2 regions of the Clostridium bornimense genome follow, and region 1 is predicted to be linked to the other one. Evidence: a T-box and tRNA genes for the amino acid it is inferred to sense, from the RefSeq annotation. Region 1 holds a T-box; the other holds one or more tRNA genes.

What was found. The T-box of region 1 lies ahead of pheS (phenylalanine--tRNA ligase subunit alpha). A T-box ahead of a tRNA ligase gene usually reads a tRNA of that ligase, here a tRNA-Phe.
Region 2: it encodes a tRNA-Phe, which carries the amino acid that the T-box ahead of pheS (phenylalanine--tRNA ligase subunit alpha) is inferred to sense. The anticodon was not compared.

The regions. Positions count from the first base shown of each region.
Region 1 covers NZ_HG917868.1:2,301,425-2,311,012, forward strand. Annotated here, with positions in the region: gene CM240_RS10330 (U32 family peptidase) at 1-421, opposite strand, end outside; gene CM240_RS16925 (cell division protein ZapA) at 474-1,607, opposite strand; gene CM240_RS10340 (DUF1284 domain-containing protein) at 1,788-2,183, opposite strand; gene CM240_RS10345 (biotin transporter BioY) at 2,170-2,712, opposite strand; gene pheT (phenylalanine--tRNA ligase subunit beta) at 3,091-5,463, opposite strand; gene pheS (phenylalanine--tRNA ligase subunit alpha) at 5,483-6,505, opposite strand; T-box leader at 6,612-6,845, opposite strand; gene CM240_RS10360 (TrmH family RNA methyltransferase) at 6,888-7,682, opposite strand; gene CM240_RS10365 (potassium channel family protein) at 7,684-8,364, opposite strand; gene CM240_RS10370 (TrkH family potassium uptake protein) at 8,373-9,588, opposite strand, start outside.
Region 2 covers NZ_HG917868.1:146,120-155,707, reverse strand. Annotated here, with positions in the region: gene CM240_RS00715 (magnesium transporter CorA family protein) at 1-833, shown strand, start outside; gene CM240_RS00710 (S66 peptidase family protein) at 853-1,770, shown strand; tRNA gene CM240_RS00705 (tRNA-Cys) at 1,825-1,899, opposite strand; tRNA gene CM240_RS00700 (tRNA-Phe) at 1,905-1,980, opposite strand; rRNA gene rrf (5S ribosomal RNA) at 1,988-2,105, opposite strand; rRNA gene CM240_RS00690 (23S ribosomal RNA) at 2,162-5,062, opposite strand; rRNA gene CM240_RS00685 (16S ribosomal RNA) at 5,498-7,011, opposite strand; gene asnB (asparagine synthase (glutamine-hydrolyzing)) at 7,440-9,287, shown strand; gene CM240_RS00675 (SpoVR family protein) at 9,577-9,588, opposite strand, start outside.

The sequences.
Region 1 (9,588 bases):
CAAGAACTATTCTCTTAAATCCCAAGTCATTTAATGCTTTGGCCCCTTCTCCATTATGGATTGATATTTGTGTTGATCCATGTAATTCGATATCTTTAAAGTTTTTTCTTATTAAATAAGCTAATCCTAAATCTTGTACTATAACACCATCAACACCTATAGATTGAAGAAAATTAACATATTCTATAGCTTCTCTCACTTCTTTATCTTTAATTAAAGTATTTATTGTTACATATATTTTTACACTATTCAAATGGCAATATAAAACTGCCTCTTTCATCTCTTCTTCTCCAAAATTTGAAGCATACGCTCTAGCTGAAAATTTACTTCCTCCTAAATAAACAGCATCACATCCACTGTTAACTGCTGCATAAAGACTTTCTAAACTTCCTGCTGGTGCTAATAATTCTATCTTTTCCATCTTTCTTTCTCCTATTTAAAAACGTAGCAATAAATTGCTACGTTTCTTTTTATTATTTAAACATCTTATTGCTATTTTTCTTCAAAGTTGCAATAGTTATTTGAGAATCTAAAAATTTTTTTTCTAGATCCATAACTTTATATTTTGCAGATTGTAATGAAAATTTCAATTCTTTATTTCTAGAAAGTAATTTTTCATTTTCACCTTTTAGCTTTTTACTTTCTTCTTCTAAGATTTCAAACTGAGCCTTTACATTAGCTGCTTCCTTTTCTACTGCTTCTCTTAATGCATTAGCTTGATCTGAAGGTTCTTGTTTTGAATCCTTTTCCATTCTAGAAATTTTCATATTTAAATTATTTATCATCTTAGTATCGTTCTCTATCTTAACCTCTGCTTCTCTTAGCTTTTCCTTAGTTTCATTAAGCTTCTTATTACATTCTCTTAGGTTTTTACTTGTATCTTCAACAGTTTGGTTTGAATATTGAACTTTTCTATCAGCTGCTTCAAGCTGTCTAGTTGTTTCCTCTAACTTGCTCTTTGTATCTTCTAATTGCCCCATACAAGTTTTTAATTCATTTTCTATCTCTGAAGATCTGTTTCTTATTTTTTCAAAATCTTTTTGTGAAGATTCTAATTCTGTATTTACTTTCTTTAATTCTACTATTTCCTTATTTGCTACTTCTAATTCCTTAATTTTTGCTTCTTTTTCTTTTATTACATTTGTTTTTTCTTCTTTTACTTTATTATTGTAATTTTTTACGCCATTATATTTTTCTTTTAGTGTAGCATATTTTTTATCTAATTCTATGTAATTATTTCTTAAATCATCTAATTCTTTTTTTATTTCTTCAGTATCTTCTGAAGCTGCTTTTTTAGCATTTTCTTCTAATTCATTTATTTTTGATTGTAACTCATTTATCTTATCATTATAGCTTTTTTGTGAAGATTTTAAAATAGAGTTCTTATCCTCTAACTCCGCTATGTACTTGTCCCATTTAAATAATTCATCAGCTATATTCATAGAAGCTAATACAGATGCATCGGTAGATGAAAGTTTAGAATTTTTGTCTAAGATCATCTGTACTTTCTTGTCCACATATGCAGCTACACTTTGTAAATATTCTTCTTTTTCTTCACCTTTTAATGTATATTCTACCCCATTTACTTTTACAACTACCTTATTCATCTCAAAACACCTCTTAAGTATTGTTTATGCTTATATTCTATCATATTATATAGCTAAACCACAATTATCTAGACCTAACTTATAAATATTTTTATAAATATTTTTACAATATAAGTAAAAACAAAGAAGTATATTAGATATTAATTAAAAATTTAGTAATAATATCCAATATACTCCACTTTAAATATTTTTAGGTAATACTTTATTGCAAAGTTTTTTAAAATCGCATCGTCCACAAACTTCTGAAATATCCTGTAATTCACTGAATGTGGGCTTTATCTCTCCCACTAAATCCTTATATGTATCTATAGATTTTCTATCCAACTCAAAATACTTTTTTACTCTATTATCTTTTTCCCTAATAGAATCCTCACCTAAACAATATTCTCCATTTCTATTAGGACACGATTTGCATACATCATCACAATTATCTATAAATCTAATATTAATATTCGGTTCCTCTTTGAAAATCTTAATAATTTTTTCAATATTTTCAGCAAATTTTTCATCATAACCATGCCCAGAATAAGTATGAATACACATAATATGATGATATCTTAACTTAATTTCTTTCATATATATGCCCTTTCACTAATGCCCTATTAATGGCTACTGCTACAACAGCTCCAAGAATCCCCTTCATAACATCAAAAATTACAAACGGTGCAACTCCAGAAAGTATTGCTTCATAAATACCTAATTTACATGAAATTGCAAGCCATATTGTTCCTACTAAATAGCAAGGTACTAAAGAGAATATCATATATATTGATAAAAATACGATATTCTCTTTTTTAAATTTCTCAATACACCAAGCTATTAAATATATCATTATAGGATATGTAATAAGATATCCTCCTGTAGGTCCTATTATTGATGATATTCCAGCACCAAATCCAGTAAACACAGGTATTCCAACTGCTCCCAATAAAAGATAAACTATTCCAACTATAAGTCCTTGCTTCTTTTCTAATACAGCCCCTGTTATAAAAATTCCTATAATTGCACCGGTAATTGGAACTGGTTGTATAGGTATAGTGATTTGCGCACATACAGAAATTAATGCTGTAAACAACGCTATTAATGTAATATCCTTAATCTTCATTAAATACCCCTCCTTTTTTTGTATTTTTTATTTTATTATACCAAATGCATTTGTATTGTCAACTCAATTTTCATTACAGTTGACAATGTATGATTACACTTTATATGTTTTTTATTATAGGAATATCTGTTGCAGTTAAGTAGTGGTAATGATTATCCATTTACTATTTAATACACATATAGGCATTTACCACTACTTAATTAGAACAGATATCAATATTAACTCTAAAACATATATATCCAAAACACTACTTACTTAGAACAGATTCATATATCCAGATTAACAACATATAATACCACTTCTAGTGCTCGTCCATCATGAGATATGCACTATATAAAAGAAAGCCACAAAGGTATATCTACCTTTGCGGCTTTTTTATTATCTTAATGTTGCACCTAGCTTGTGCTCTAATGTCCTAACAATCTTGTCATGAACTTTATTTACATCACTGTCTTTTAATGTCTTATTAGGATCTCTGTATACTATTGAATAAGCTACAGATTTCTTTCCTTCTGGAACTTGAGCTCCCTTGTATACATCAAATAAGCTGTATTCTTCTACTAAGTTTCCACCTTGTTTTTTGATAACTTCTTCAATATCAGCTACTAATACTTCGTCATCTATTAATACAGCTAAATCTCTTGTTACTGATGGGAACTTTGGAAGTGGAGTATATTTATTGTTTTTCTTAATGAAGCTATATAATTTATCTAAATTAATTACTGCAATAAATGCTCTTTCGTCAATTCCGTAATTTTCAGCAACATCAGGATGAACTTCACCTACAGTTGCAATAACTTCTCTTCCAATTACAACCTTAGCAGTTTTTCCTGGGTGGAATGATGGATTTTCAGATTCTCTTTCAAATTTAGCACTCTTAACTTTGAAGTGATCTAGTATATTTTCAACTACACCCTTTAAGTTTAGGTAGTCTACTCCACCATATAAACCTATTGTTAATATATTTATTTCGTTTGGTAATTCTTTACCTTCTTCTTTAATATAGATTTTTCCGTTTTCGAATAATCTACATTCCTTATTATTTCTTGAGTAGTTTCTAGCAAGTGATTCCATCATTGATGGGATTGTTGTTGTTCTCATTATTGAGTAATCTTCACCTAATGGATTTTTGATTTCTACAACATTACGTAGCTCTGAATCCGCTGGTAATAATATTTTATCAAATACCTTTGGACTAACAAATGAATATGCAATTGATTCATATAATCCTGAACCTATTAATACCTTTGCTAATTCATCATTTAATTGCATTTTTTCACTCTTACCACTCTTAGTTGCATGAATTGAAGGCATTGTAGCTTCAACTTTATTGTAACCATAAATTCTTACAACTTCCTCTGCTACATCTTCTCTTATATTCATATCACTTCTAAATGTTGGAGTTGTTATTTCTAAATTGTCTCCATTAATTTCAGTTGCCATTCCTAATGATTCTAAAATTCTCTTCATCTCGATTCCATGAATTTCAGTTCCTAAGAATTTATTAATCCAACTTATTGAAACTGTTAAGTGACCTTCTTCTTTCTTCTCATTGTAGATATCGATAGTACCATTAACAATTTCTCCACAGCCAAGTTCTTCAACTAATGCACAAGCTCTATCTAATGCTAATGCAGGTAAGTTTGGATCAAGATCTTTTTCAAATTTACCAGAAGCATCTGTTCTAAGATTTAATTCCTTTGATGTTAATCTTATATTAACACCTTCGAAATTTGCAGCTTCGAAGATAATTTCAGTAGTATCCTCTTTAACTTCTGAGTTTAATCCACCCATGATTCCAGCAAGACCGATAGTACCTTTTCCATCTCTTATTGTAAGCATTTCTGATGTTAATGTTCTTTCCACTTCATCTAATGTAGTGAACTTTTCATTATCCTTAGCTCTTTCTACAATAATAGTGCCTTCTGCAATATCTCTTCTATCGTAAGCATGCATTGGTTGACCTAATTCTACCATTACGTAGTTTGTAATATCAACGATATTGTTTATTGGTCTAATACCAGCTTCATTTAATCTATTTTGCATCCATGATGGTGATGGTCCTATTTTAACATTCTTAATAGCTCTAGCCATATATCTTCTACATAAGCTATCTTTAATTTCTGCTTTTACGATATCATTAACATTACCACCACTAGTTTTATATGAAGTATTTAATCCCTTAAGTTCTCTTCCATAAGTTGCAGCTACTTCTCTAGCTATTCCATATACACTGAAGCAATCTTGTCTATTTGATGTAATTTCAAACTCGATTACACCACCACCAAAGTCTACTGCTTCTTTAATGTCTACACCTAATGGAGTATTAGTATCCATGATGTGTAGTCCATGACAAGTTCCTTCTTCAGCTAATCCTAATTCTTCTAAAGAACAGAACATTCCGTTAGAAACTTCTCCTCTTAGTTTACCTTTTTTAATCTTTAATCCACCATGAAGTGTTGATCCATGAAGTGCAACTGGCACTACATCTTGTTCCTTCATATTTGTAGCTGCTGTAACAATTTGTATTGGTTCTTCTGCTCCAATATCAACTTGGCAGATAGAAAGCTTATCTGCTTCTGGATGCTTTGTTATTTTAACAATTTTACCTGTTACAACATTTTGTATTTCTTCACCATACACTTCAACTTTTTCTACCTTTGATCCTGATAAAGTTAAAGCATCACCTAAATCTTTTGCATCTTCTTTTATCTCAACATAATCTTTAAGCCAATCTATTGGTACTAACATTCCTTATACCTCCTACCTATTATTTGAATTGTTTTAAGAATCTCATATCAGCTTCATATAATAATCTGATATCATCTATTCCGAACTTTTGCATTACCATTCTATCAAGACCAAATCCAAAAGCAAATCCGCTATATTCATTTGGATCTATTCCACAGTTTTCTAATACTTTAGGATGAACCATACCACATCCTAATATTTCGATGAATCCTTCACCTTTACATACCTTACAACCTTCTCCACCACAAACGAAACAAGTTGCATCCATTTCAGCAGATGGTTCAGTGAATGGGAAATGATGTGGTCTGAACTTTGTTACCATCTTATCTCCAAACATCTTCTTAACAAAAGTTTCAAGCATTCCTTTAAGGTCTGCAAAAGTTATTCCCTTATCGATAACTAATCCTTCTACTTGGTAGAATATTGGTGAATGTGTAGCATCTACTGCATCTGAACGATAAACCTTACCTGGAGATATCATCTTTATTGGAGGTTTTTGATTTTCCATTACTCTTATTTGTACAGGAGATGTTTGTGTTCTAAGAACAACATTATCATTAATATAGAATGTATCTTGTTCTCCTCTAGCTGGGTGATTCTTTGGAATATTTAATGCCTCGAAGTTATAGTAATCAAGCTCTACCTCTGGCCCTTCTTCTATTGAGAATCCCATTGATAAGAAGATATCTTGAATTTCTTCCATTGTAATTGTTAATGGATTCTTTCCTCCAAGTGGACTCTTATCCCCTGGCATAGAAATATCAATTACTTCATTTTTTAATCTTTCTTCTTTTTCCTTCTTCTTAATATCAGTTAATGCGTTTTCTATTCTTCCTTCAAGATTTCCTCTAACGTCATTTACTAACTTACCAACTATAGGTCTTTCCTCTGGTGATAATCCACCCATTCCTCTAAGAATTAATGTTACTTCACCTTTTTTACCAAGATACTTAACTCTAACAGCTTCAATATCTTCTTTAGTAACAGCTTTATTTAACTCATCTATTGCAGTTGTTTCAATAAGCTTTAATTTTTCTTGCATATTAAATATCCTCCTTCTTTTAAGAGCACAGCTTTCAGTGCACAGTTATTATTGTTGTTATTTGAGACTTTTTATATTTAGGGAAAATAAAAACTCCGTCCCTATAAAAAGGGACGGAGTATATCCGCGTTACCACCCTAGTTGATAAGAGCATAATCCATACCCTTATCCACTTCATTAAAAAATATCGGCTTTTATAATACCGCTCTAGACTACTATAACTTCCCCTAGAGAGCTCCAAAGTGAACTTCGATTTAATTCCTAATAAAAAAGCTTTCAGTCTTTGGCTTTTTCTCCCTACTTTATTCCTTAAATCTACTTTCTTTTTCATAGCTTATTATTTTAAATTCTTTTTCTATTATATATATAACTGTTATAAATTTCAACATTTTATTTTAAAATTTCTTTGTCTTACTGCCTCAAAAGCTATTACTGATGTTGCAATACCAACATTCAGTGACTCTGCTCCGCCTGGCATAGGAATTTTAAATTTTTCATCTGAAATCGCAAATATTTCCGAGGAAATACCGTTTCCCTCATTACCTACTACTATAATACATTTTCCTGTTAAGTCTATATCATAAAAATTATAATCTGTGTCTAATGATGAAGAAACTACCTTAAATCCTTTATTTTTTAATGACATAATTATATCTAAATCATCATTATCATAAACTACAGGAACATTAAAAACTGAACCCATTGTACTTCTTAATGTTTTATCATTATATAAGTCTACGGTTCCTTTTCTTAAAATTACCCCTAAAGCACCACTGGCATGGGCAGTTCTTATTATAGTCCCTAGATTTCCGGGATCTTGAACTTTGTCACAAAAGATATAAAACCCTTCATTATCTTTTAATTTTATATCTTTATTTTTTACCACTGCCAATATTCCTTGCGGTGTTTCTGTGGAAGCCAATATCTTCATAATAGATTTTGTAACATAGATTGTTTCCACTTTATCTAAATATTTATCAATATTATAATTAGATAATTTGTCTTCTACGGATTCTTCTATTATAAGAGTTTTTATTTCAAAATCAGATTTTAGAGCTTCCTCTACAAACCTAAAACCTTCTACTAAAAATTCACCTTTTGCAGATCTTGTTTTTCTATCCTTTAATTTTTTTATTTCTTTTATTATATTATTATCTTTACTAGTAATAACGTTCATATTATTCCTCTTCTGTTGCTACAAAATCTCTTAATTCTTCAATATCATTACTACCAATAGCTACAATTATATCTCCTGATAGTAACGCTAAATCTGGAGATGGACTTACTTCTATTACACCATCTCTTTTTATTGCCATTACATTTATTCCATACTCTACTCTTAAGTTTAATTCTTTTATTGTTTTGTTTACCCAACTCTTCGGAACAAGAAATTCTGTTAAAGAATAATCTGGTGATACTTCTATATAATCTAATATGTTAGATGATACTAAATTATTAGCTACTCTAATTCCCATTTCTTTTTCAGGAGATATTACCTTATCAGCACCAATTTTTATAAGAACTTTTTCTTGTAAATCATTATTAGCTTTTACAGCAATATATTTTACCCCTAGTTCCTTTAACAATAATGTAGTCATAATAGATGCTTGAATATCCTTACCAATAGCTACAATAGCAACATCAAAATTTCCTATTCCTACAGCTTTTAGATCATTTTCATCAGTAGAATCTAATGTAACGGCATGTGTAACTTTATCTGATATATCTTGTATTCTATCTACATCTTTATCTATAGCTAAAACTTCACGCCCTAACTCTGCCAATGTTAAAGCTACAGATGTTCCAAATCTACCCATACCTATAACAATATATTGTTTTTCTTTAACCTTTTTTCTCATATTTACACCTACCCTATTAATATCTTAGCTTCTGGATATTTTATATTACCTGCATTTTTCTTTTTCTGTCTTGTTATTGCCATAACAAGGGTGATAGGTCCTACTCTACCAATATACATAGTTAAAATTATTAATAATTTTCCAACAAATGAAAGATACGGTGTTATACCTAATGTTACCCCTACAGTTCCAAAAGCTGATATTGCTTCAAAAATTATTCCTTCTAGTGGAACTAATTCACCATTTACCAATGTATCTGCTTCCGTATTACTTAATAACATAGTTATTGCAACTACTATCATTAATGATAAAAACAGTATAGAAAATGCTTTATAGATAACATCCTTAGATATCCTTCTTTTAAATAATTCAGTATCTTCTTTACCTCTAAGTCCAGATACAACTGTAAGACATATAAGTCCTATAGTCGTAGTTTTTACTCCCCCGGCAGTAGATCCTGGTGACCCACCAATAAACATCAAAATGAAGTATAAAAAAATCGACCCCGTTGTTAAATATTCTAACGGTATTGAATAAAATCCTGCTGTTCTAGATGAAACTGAAGCAAAGAAAGAATTTAATAGTTTTCCTCCAAAGCCCATGTTACCTATTGTTTCTGGATTATTATATTCCATTATAAAAATAAAAACTGTACCTGTAACTAATAATATTGCTGTAAGAACTAATACAAACTTCGTATGAGTATATAACCTTGTAGACTGACTAGCATTAAATAAATCTAATAATACTGCAAATCCAATACCACCTATTATAATTAATGCGGATATAGTCAATATTACCACTGCATTGTTTTGATATGGAAATAGAGAATCGCCAATTAAATCAAACCCTGCATTACAAAAAGCTGAAATGGCATGGAATATAGAAAAATATATTCCTTTTAATAATCCATGTTCAGGAATAAACTGTGTGGCCAATATTGCTGCACCTATTCCTTCTATTGCAAATGTGAAGGATAATATGTATTTTACTAACTTAACAATCCCTGATATATATGTAGCGTTTACTGCTTCTTGAAGTATTAATCTTTCTTTAAGAGAAACCCTTTTTCCTAATATTAATGCAAATAAAGTTGCAAAGGACATAAATCCTAATCCACCTATCTGTATTAAAAATATAATTACTGTTTTTCCGAAGTAACTCCAATGACTAGCTGTATCAACTGTTACAAGTCCTGTAACACATACTGCTGAAGTTGATGTA
Region 2 (9,588 bases), 760 kb from region 1:
CTAAAAAAACTGGAGTTCCCATGGATTTTTTAAAAGCGGCATTAGATGATGAAGAAAGTTCACGTATAGAAACCTCAGACGATAATATACTATTTATAGTGGATATTCCTTTCACTGAAGTAGAAGAAAATACTTTAACCTATGATACATATCCATTAGGTATTATACATACTAATGACTATATTATAACAGTATGTCTTAAAAATTCTAAAATTCTTTCTGGATTTATAAATGAAAAAATTAAAACTTTTTATACATTTAAAAGATCTCGCTTTATATTACAAATACTTTATAGAGTTTCATCATATTATTTATTATCATTAAGACAAATTGGCAAAAAATCTCTTATGCTTCAAAGTCAACTTCATAAATCTATGAGTAACAAGATTTTAATGCAATTATTATCTTTACAGAACTCTATTGTATACTTTTCAACGTCGTTAAAAGGAAATGATGTTACCTTTGAAAAAATAATGAAATTAGACATTATGCAAAAGTATGAAGAAGACAAAGATGTCCTTGAAGATGTCATGATTGAAACTCGTCAGGCAATAGAGATGACTTCTATCTATGGTGATATCCTTCAAGCAACAATGGACACCACAGCGAATATAATATCTAATAACTTAAATACTGTAATGAAGCTTTTAACCTCTGTGACAATCGTAATAACTGTTCCTAACATAATCTCTGGTTTATTTGGAATGAATGTTACCGGTTTGCCTTTCTCTGATATAAAAGCTGGTAACGGATTTGGAATAATTTTTTCACTAATAATAATCTCTACTCTTGCAGTATCATATATACTTCATAAAAAAGGAATGTTTAAATAATTCTAAAGGGGATTTTAAAATGATTGCAAATAAATTATTACCTGGTGATACAATAGGCATTGTGTCACCAGCAAGCCCTGAAGATCGTAATGTAATTGATAAAGGTATAAAACACTTAGAGACACTTGGATTTAAAATAAAGCTAGGCAAATCTATATATTCAAGAACAGGATTTTTAGCTGGCAGTGATGAAGAACGTGCATTAGATTTAATGAATATGTTTTTAGATCCCCAAGTATCAATGATTTTATGTATAAGAGGTGGATATGGTACAATGCGACTTCTCCCATACTTGGACTTTGATATAATAAAAGCAAATCCTAAGATCTTTATGGGATACTCCGATATTACTACATTATTAAATATCATATATCAAAAAACAGGACTAATAACCTTTCATGGTCCAATGTTAACATCTAATATTTCAGAAAAATATACTCTTAATTCTTTTCTAGAAACAATAACTAAATCTACTTATCCCTATACACTAAATAATCCATACTATCTACCAGTAGAATGTTCTGTACGGGGAATTTCTGAAGGATCTATAATAGGTGGAAACTTATGCTTATTATGTTCTACCCTAGGAACACCTTATGAGATTGATACTAAAGGGAAAATTTTATTTTTAGAAGAAATAGGCGAGGCTCCTTATAAAATAGATAGGATGCTAACACAATTAAACTTATCAGGTAAATTATCTGAATGCTCTGGATTTATACTAGGACAATTTAAAGGTTGTGGTTTATCTAATTATAATAGAAGCTTTACTTTAGATGAAGTTCTAGAAACTCAAATTTTTTCTCTAAAAAAGCCAACTATTAATCATATTATGTCTGGACATTCTTATCCCAAATTAACATTACCAATAGGAGCTAAGGCAAGAATTGACTCTACTTTAGGTAAAATAGTTATTTTAGATCCTGTTCTTCAATAACTACTCTATTATTTTATAAAATAAAAAAAGTAAGCAATAAAATTGCTTACTTTATGGAGGCGCCACCCGGATTTGAACCGGGGAATAAAGGTTTTGCAGACCTTGGCCTTACCGCTTGGCTATAGCGCCATTAATGGTGGCTCGAGCAGGAATCGAACCAGCGACACGAGGATTTTCAGTCCTCTGCTCTACCGACTGAGCTATCGAGCCACACCTTACCTGGCAACATCCTACTCTCCCACACAGTCTCCCGTGCAGTACCATCGGCCCTCTGAGGCTTAACCATCGTGTTCGGTATGGGAACGGGTGTATCCCTTAGAGGCATCATCACCAGATTTGAAAGATATTGTTCTTTCAAAATTGCATGCTACAATAAACTTTTTTATATACATTGGACAAGCCCTCGACCTATTAGTATCAGTCAGCTAAATATGTTACCACACTTACACCTCTGACCTATCAACCTGGTAGTCTTCCAGGGGTCTTACTGACTTAACGTCATGGGAAATCTTATCTTGAGGTGGGCTTCACGCTTAGATGCTTTCAGCGTTTATCCCTTCCCGACATAGCTACCCAGCTGTGCTCCTGGCGGAACAACTGGTACACCAGAGGTCAGTCCATCCCGGTCCTCTCGTACTAAGGACAGCTCCTCTCAAATTTCCTACGCCCGCGACGGATAGGGACCGAACTGTCTCACGACGTTCTGAACCCAGCTCGCGTGCCGCTTTAATGGGCGAACAGCCCAACCCTTGGGACCTACTACAGCCCCAGGATGCGACGAGCCGACATCGAGGTGCCAAACCTCCCCGTCGATGTGGACTCTTGGGGGAGATCAGCCTGTTATCCCCGAGGTAGCTTTTATCCGTTGAGCGATGGCCCTCCCACGAGGAACCACCGGATCACTAAGCCCGACTTTCGTCCCTGCTCCACTTGTAAGTGTCGCAGTCAGGCTCCCTTCTGCCTTTGCACTCTTCGAACGATTTCCGACCGTTCTGAGGGAACCTTTGGGCGCCTCCGTTACTTTTTAGGAGGCGACCGCCCCAGTCAAACTGCCCACCTAACAATGTCCCGTGACCTGATTCAAGGCCTCCGGTTAGAAATTCAGTACTGTCAGGGTGGTATCCCAAGGATGACTCCACACAGGCTGACGCCCATGCTTCCTAGTCTCCCACCTATCCTGTACAGACAATACCAAATCTCAATGCTAAGCTACAGTAAAGCTCTACGGGGTCTTTCCGTCCAATCGCGGGTAACCAGCATCTTCACTGGTACTACAATTTCGCCGGATTTGCAGTTGAGACAGTGCCCAAATCATTACGCCATTCGTGCGGGTCGGAACTTACCCGACAAGGAATTTCGCTACCTTAGGACCGTTATAGTTACGGCCGCCGTTTACTGGGGCTTAAGTTCACACCTTCGCTTGCGCTAAGTGATCCCCTTAACCTTCCAGCACCGGGCAGGCGTCAGCCCCTATACATCAGCTTTCGCTTTAGCAGAGACCTGTGTTTTTGCTAAACAGTTGCTTGGGCCTATTCTCTGCGGCCTACATTTCTGTAGGCACCCCTTCTCCCGAAGTTACGGGGTCAATTTGCCGAGTTCCTTAACTGCAATTCTTCCGCTGGCCTTAGGATTCTCTCCTCATCTACCTGTGTCGGTTTGCGGTACGGGTACCAAACTCCTCCCTAGAAGCTTTTCTTGGCAGCGTGGAATCAGGTACTTCGCTCATACGAGCTCCCCATCACACCTCAACTTAGTCTCCGGATTTGCCTAGAGACATGTCTAAGTGCTTAGACAGACATCCAATAGTCTGCACACCCTATCCTCCTGCGTCACTCCATTGGTAATAACGTCATTTGGTAGTATCGGAATATCAACCGATTGTCCATCACCTACGCCTTTCGGCCTCGGCTTAGGTCCCGACTAACCCTGGGCGGACGAGCCTTCCCCAGGAAACCTTAGATTTTCGGCCATTGAGATTCTCACTCAATTCTCGCTACTTATGCCAACATTCTCACTCCTGTACAGTCCACCGCTCCTTTCGGTACGACTTCAGCCCATACAGGAAGCTCCTCTACCACTCCGTTAGGAGTCCGTAGCTTCGGTAGTAGATTTTAGCCCCGGACATTTTCGGCGCAAGGTCTCTCGACTAGTGAGCTATTACGCACTCTTTAAATGAGTGGCTGCTTCTAAGCCAACATCCTAGTTGTCTTAGAAACCTCACATCCTTTACCACTTAATCTACATTTAGGGACCTTAGCTGACGGTCTGGGCTGTTTCCCTTTTGACTACGGATCTTATCATTCGCAGTCTGACTGCCTGGGTACAAGTGTATGGCATTCGGAGTTTGATAAGGTTCGGTAAGCCTCGCGGCCCCCTAGCCCATTCAGTGCTCTACCTCCATCACTTAATTTACCAGACGCTAGCCCTAAAGCTATTTCGAGGAGAACCAGCTATCTCCGAGTTCGATTGGAATTTCTCCGCTATCCACAGCTCATCCCATGGTTTTTCAACACCAACGTGGTTCGGTCCTCCACGAGGTTTTACCCTCGCTTCAACCTGGCCATGGATAGGTCACCCGGTTTCGGGTCTACAGCATGCAACTAGTCGCCCTATTCAGACTTGGTTTCCCTTCGGCTACGTACCATAAGTACTTAACCTTGCTGCATACCGTAACTCGTTGGCTCGTTCTACAAAAAGCACGTCGTCACACACATAAGGTGCTTCGACCGGTTGTAGGCACAGGGTTTCAGGTTCTATTTCACTCCCCTCCCGGGGTTCTTTTCACCTTTCCCTCACGGTACTGCTTCACTATCGGTCACTAGGTAGTATTTAGCCTTGGGAGGTGGTCCTCCCTGCTTCCCACAAGGTTTCACGTGTCTCGTGGTACTCTGGATCAGTTCTGACTTTTTCGTTCTTTCGCCTACATGACTATTACATTCTGCGGTGCAACTTTCCAGTTGTCTTCGACTAGAATTCCAAAGTATTTATGAACTGTCCGCAACCCCAAGAGCAAGCTCTTGGTTTGGGCTCTTTCCGTTTCGCTCGCCGCTACTCAGAAAATCGATGTTTCTTTCTCTTCCTCCGGGTACTTAGATGTTTCAGTTCCCCGGGTTACCTTCCTTAAGCTATGTATTCACTTAAGGATACATGAGGTTTCTCATGTGGGTTTCCCCATTCGGAAATCTGTGGATCACGGCCTATGTGCGGCTACCCACAGCTTATCGCAGCTTATCACGTCCTTCATCGGCTCCTAGTGCCAAGGCATTCGCCCTGCGCCCTTTGTAGCTTGACCTATCATTTATTCTACTATAAACTGCGCATTACTTCGTCAGCTACGTCGCTCATTTCGTTCACATACAAAAGTATTGTTCACTCATTCGCTCCTTGCTTCCTCGTACTGCTTGTTTCTAGCGAATAAATCTATACAATCTTTACTAGATTAGTATAGGTATATAAATCAGTAAATCTATAATAGATTTTAAAGTCTTTATTGTAACTATGCAATTTTCAAAGAACAATCTGCTCTACTATAAGCTTCGCATTACTTCGTCAGCTACGTCACTCATTTCGCTCATATACATAAGTATTATTCGCTCATTCGTTCCTTGCTTCCTCGTACTGCTCGCTTCTAGCGAACATATAATTTTGAAAGATTCTATGATCTTTCAAAATTGAACAGAAGACATAAACCTTTTTGCTTAGGTTCTCCCTAAACATATATCCTTAGAAAGGAGGTGATCCAGCCGCAGGTTCTCCTACGGCTACCTTGTTACGACTTCACCCCAATCACTAATCCCACCTTCGGCCGCTGGCTCCTTGCGGTTACCTCACGGACTTCGGGTGTTACCAGCTCTCATGGTGTGACGGGCGGTGTGTACAAGGCCCGGGAACGTATTCACCGCGACATTCTGATTCGCGATTACTAGCAACTCCAACTTCATGTAGGCGAGTTGCAGCCTACAATCCGAACTGGGATGAGTTTTTGAGTTTTGCTCCACCTCACGGTTTTGCGTCTCTTTGTACTCACCATTGTAGCACGTGTGTAGCCCTAGACATAAGGGGCATGATGATTTGACGTCATCCCCACCTTCCTCCGCGTTAACCACGGCAGTCTTGCTAGAGTGCTCAACTTAATGGTAGCAACTAACAATAAGGGTTGCGCTCGTTGCGGGACTTAACCCAACATCTCACGACACGAGCTGACGACAACCATGCACCACCTGTCTTCCTGTCCCCGAAGGGACTTCCTCGATTAAGAGTAATTCAGGAGATGTCAAGTCTAGGTAAGGTTCTTCGCGTTGCTTCGAATTAAACCACATGCTCCGCTGCTTGTGCGGGCCCCCGTCAATTCCTTTGAGTTTTAATCTTGCGACCGTACTCCCCAGGCGGAATACTTAATGCGTTTGCGACGGCACGGAGGTCATGACAACCCCCACACCTAGTATTCATCGTTTACGGCGTGGACTACCAGGGTATCTAATCCTGTTTGCTCCCCACGCTTTCGAGCCTCAGCGTCAGTTATCGTCCAGTAAGTCGCCTTCGCCACCGGGGTTCTTCCTAATCTCTACGCATTTCACCGCTACACTAGGAATTCCACTTACCTCTCCGACACTCTAGACCTCCAGTTTGAAATGCAGCACCCAAGTTGAGCTCGGGTATTTCACATCTCACTTAAAGGTCCGCCTACGCTCCCTTTACGCCCAGTAAATCCGGACAACGCTTGCCACCTACGTATTACCGCGGCTGCTGGCACGTAGTTAGCCGTGGCTTCCTCCTTTGGTACCGTCATTATCGTCCCAAAAGACAGGGCTTTACGATCCGAAAACCTTCATCACCCACGCGGCGTTGCTGCATCAGGCTTTCGCCCATTGTGCAATATTCCCCACTGCTGCCTCCCGTAGGAGTCTGGACCGTGTCTCAGTTCCAATGTGGCCGATCACCCTCTCAGGTCGGCTACGCATCGTCGCCTTGGTGAGCCGTTACCTCACCAACTAGCTAATGCGCCGCGGGTCCATCTTATAGCGGATTGCTCCTTTAAAGCTAAAGCCATGCGACTTCTACTTCTTATGCGGTATTAATCTTCCTTTCGGAAGGCTATCCCCCTCTATAAGGCAGGTTACCCACGTGTTACTCACCCGTCCGCCGCTAACTCCACTCCCGAAGGAGCTTTGTTCGCTCGACTTGCATGTGTTAAGCACGCCGCCAGCGTTCGTCCTGAGCCAGGATCAAACTCTCAATTTAAAAAGTTTGATTACTAGCTTAGTACTAGTTTGCTGACTTCATATATATGAGTCAATTTAAAGAATTAACTGGTTATATGTTTCTTCTGTTCAATTTTCAAAGATCATCTGTCGCTCTCTTGCGACGCTCATTTATTGTATCAAAGCTTTTATCACTTGTCAACAACTTTTTTCTTTTTCGTTGCTGCTCTCTCGCAGCGACAAGACTTATTATATTTCAAACTTAACATAATATATTCTAAAAACAATTCATTTTTTTAGATATATTATATAAATACTATCTTATTCTTTAATTTTCTCTCTTTTTCTTATAATGATACACCCGATACTGGGTGCCTAATAACCTCTATATAATTAATGTTTTCTTAACCTTTATCATTAAAAAATCATATACTAAATAGAACTAATTTTTATATGAGGAGACTTACTATGTGTGGAATTGCCGGTGTTGTTAATTATAGAGAGAATCTAAATTCCTCTTCTAATATTAAAACTATAGAAGATATGACAAAAACTTTAGAAAAAAGAGGACCTGATTCATCTGGAATTTATATCGACACTCACTGTACTTTAGGTCATAGAAGACTTATTGTTGTCGATCCAGAAGGTGGTCTGCAACCTATGACTAAAAAAACTTCTACTAATGAATATACTATTGTTTACAATGGAGAACTTTATAATACTGAAAATGTACGATCTGAATTAATAAAAGAAGGTTATTCTTTTAACTCTTATTCTGATACTGAAGTATTATTAACATCTTATATACATTGGGGAGTAAATTGTTTAAATCATATTAATGGTATCTTTGCCTTTGCAATATGGGATAAATTAAATGAAAGTCTTTTTTTAGTAAGAGATCCCCTTGGAGTTAAACCATTATTTTATGCCAAAAAGGGTAACTCATTTATTTTTGGATCTGAAATAAAAACTGTACTTGCTAATAATAAAGTTAACAGAGTACTGGATAAAGAAGGAATATTAGAGTTATTTGCCCTTGGTCCAGCTACAGCTCTTGGAAGTGGTGTTCTTAAGGGTATAAAAGAAGTCCCACCCGCTAATTACATTATAATAAGTAAGGACAAAGAAGAATTAAAAGAATATTGGAAAGTCACTCCAGAGCCATTTACTGAGTCTTTAGATGAAGCAACAGAACACTTACAATCCCTATTAATAGATGCAATTAATAGACAATTAGTCGGTGACGTTCCTATCTGTACCTTTTTATCTGGTGGCCTAGACTCTTCCGCTATTTCAGCTATAGCAGCAAAAACATTTAGAGAAAATGGCAAAACTCTAACAACTTATTCTATAGATTATAAAGATAATGATAAATACTTCAAATCATCTTTGTATCAACCTACTTCTGATCAATTTTGGGCTATAAAAGTTTCAAAAGATATCGGATCTAATCACATTACTGTTGTAAATGACAATATAGAACTAGCAGAAGCACTTATCCCATCCATAATAGCAAGAGACTTACCTGGAATGGCTGATGTAGATTCTTCTTTATATTTATTTTGTAAGGAAATAAGAAAAAATTTCGTTGTTGGTTTATCTGGTGAATGCGCCGATGAGTTATTTGGAGGATATCCTTGGTTTACTAGAAGTGAGCTTATTAATTATCCAACATTCCCTTGGTCACGTTTTGTAGATGATAGAAAAACATTATTATCCGATGATTTGCAATCTTTGGACTTAGATGGATTTGCTTACTATCACTATAAGAAAACCTTATTCGAAACCCCTCATCTAGATAACGAAAGTCCTATGGACTACAGAATGAGAGAGTTATTCTATTTAAATATTAAATGGTTTATGGTTAATCTATTGAATAGAAAAGACAGAATGAGTATGAGTAACTCCTTTGAAGCTAGAGTTCCTTTCGCAGATTACAGATTAGTTCAATATGCATTTAACCTACCTTATGAAATAAAATTTGCTGACGGAAGAGAGAAAGGTTTACTTAGAAGAGCTCTTAAAGGCATCCTTGCTGACGATGTTATATATAGAAAAAAGAGTCCTTATCCAAAAACTTATCATCCAGATTATACAAATAAGGTCTGCTCTATGTTAAGTAATATCATCGATAATCCTAATTCACCTATACTAGAAATAATAAATAAAAATAAAATTCAAGAAATCATTGATTCAAAAGGTTCCTCCTACAAGACACCTTGGTTTGGTCAATTAATGACAGGACCACAACTTATAGCTTATCTCGTTGGATTAAATGTTTGGCTTGATTATTATAATATAGATATTATTAAGTAAAGATTAGCAGAACTGTTGCATAATGAATTTTATAGCCTTATGCTTCAGTTCTTCCTTATACAGTGCATAATTATCAGTGCACTGTTATTGATGAAATTCCTGCGGAATTTCTTAGAATTTAAGTGTTTAACATAGATTATGTAGAATAATCTATGTTTTTTTGCTTAGTATCAGTAACTATTCACTCTTACTTCTTCACCATAATTGAGAATTGTGAAATGTGAAATACGAATTACAAAAAAGAGTTCCCGCTCACGAATCTTATTCGGTATTGCGACAACTCCATTATTCAAATCTCAGC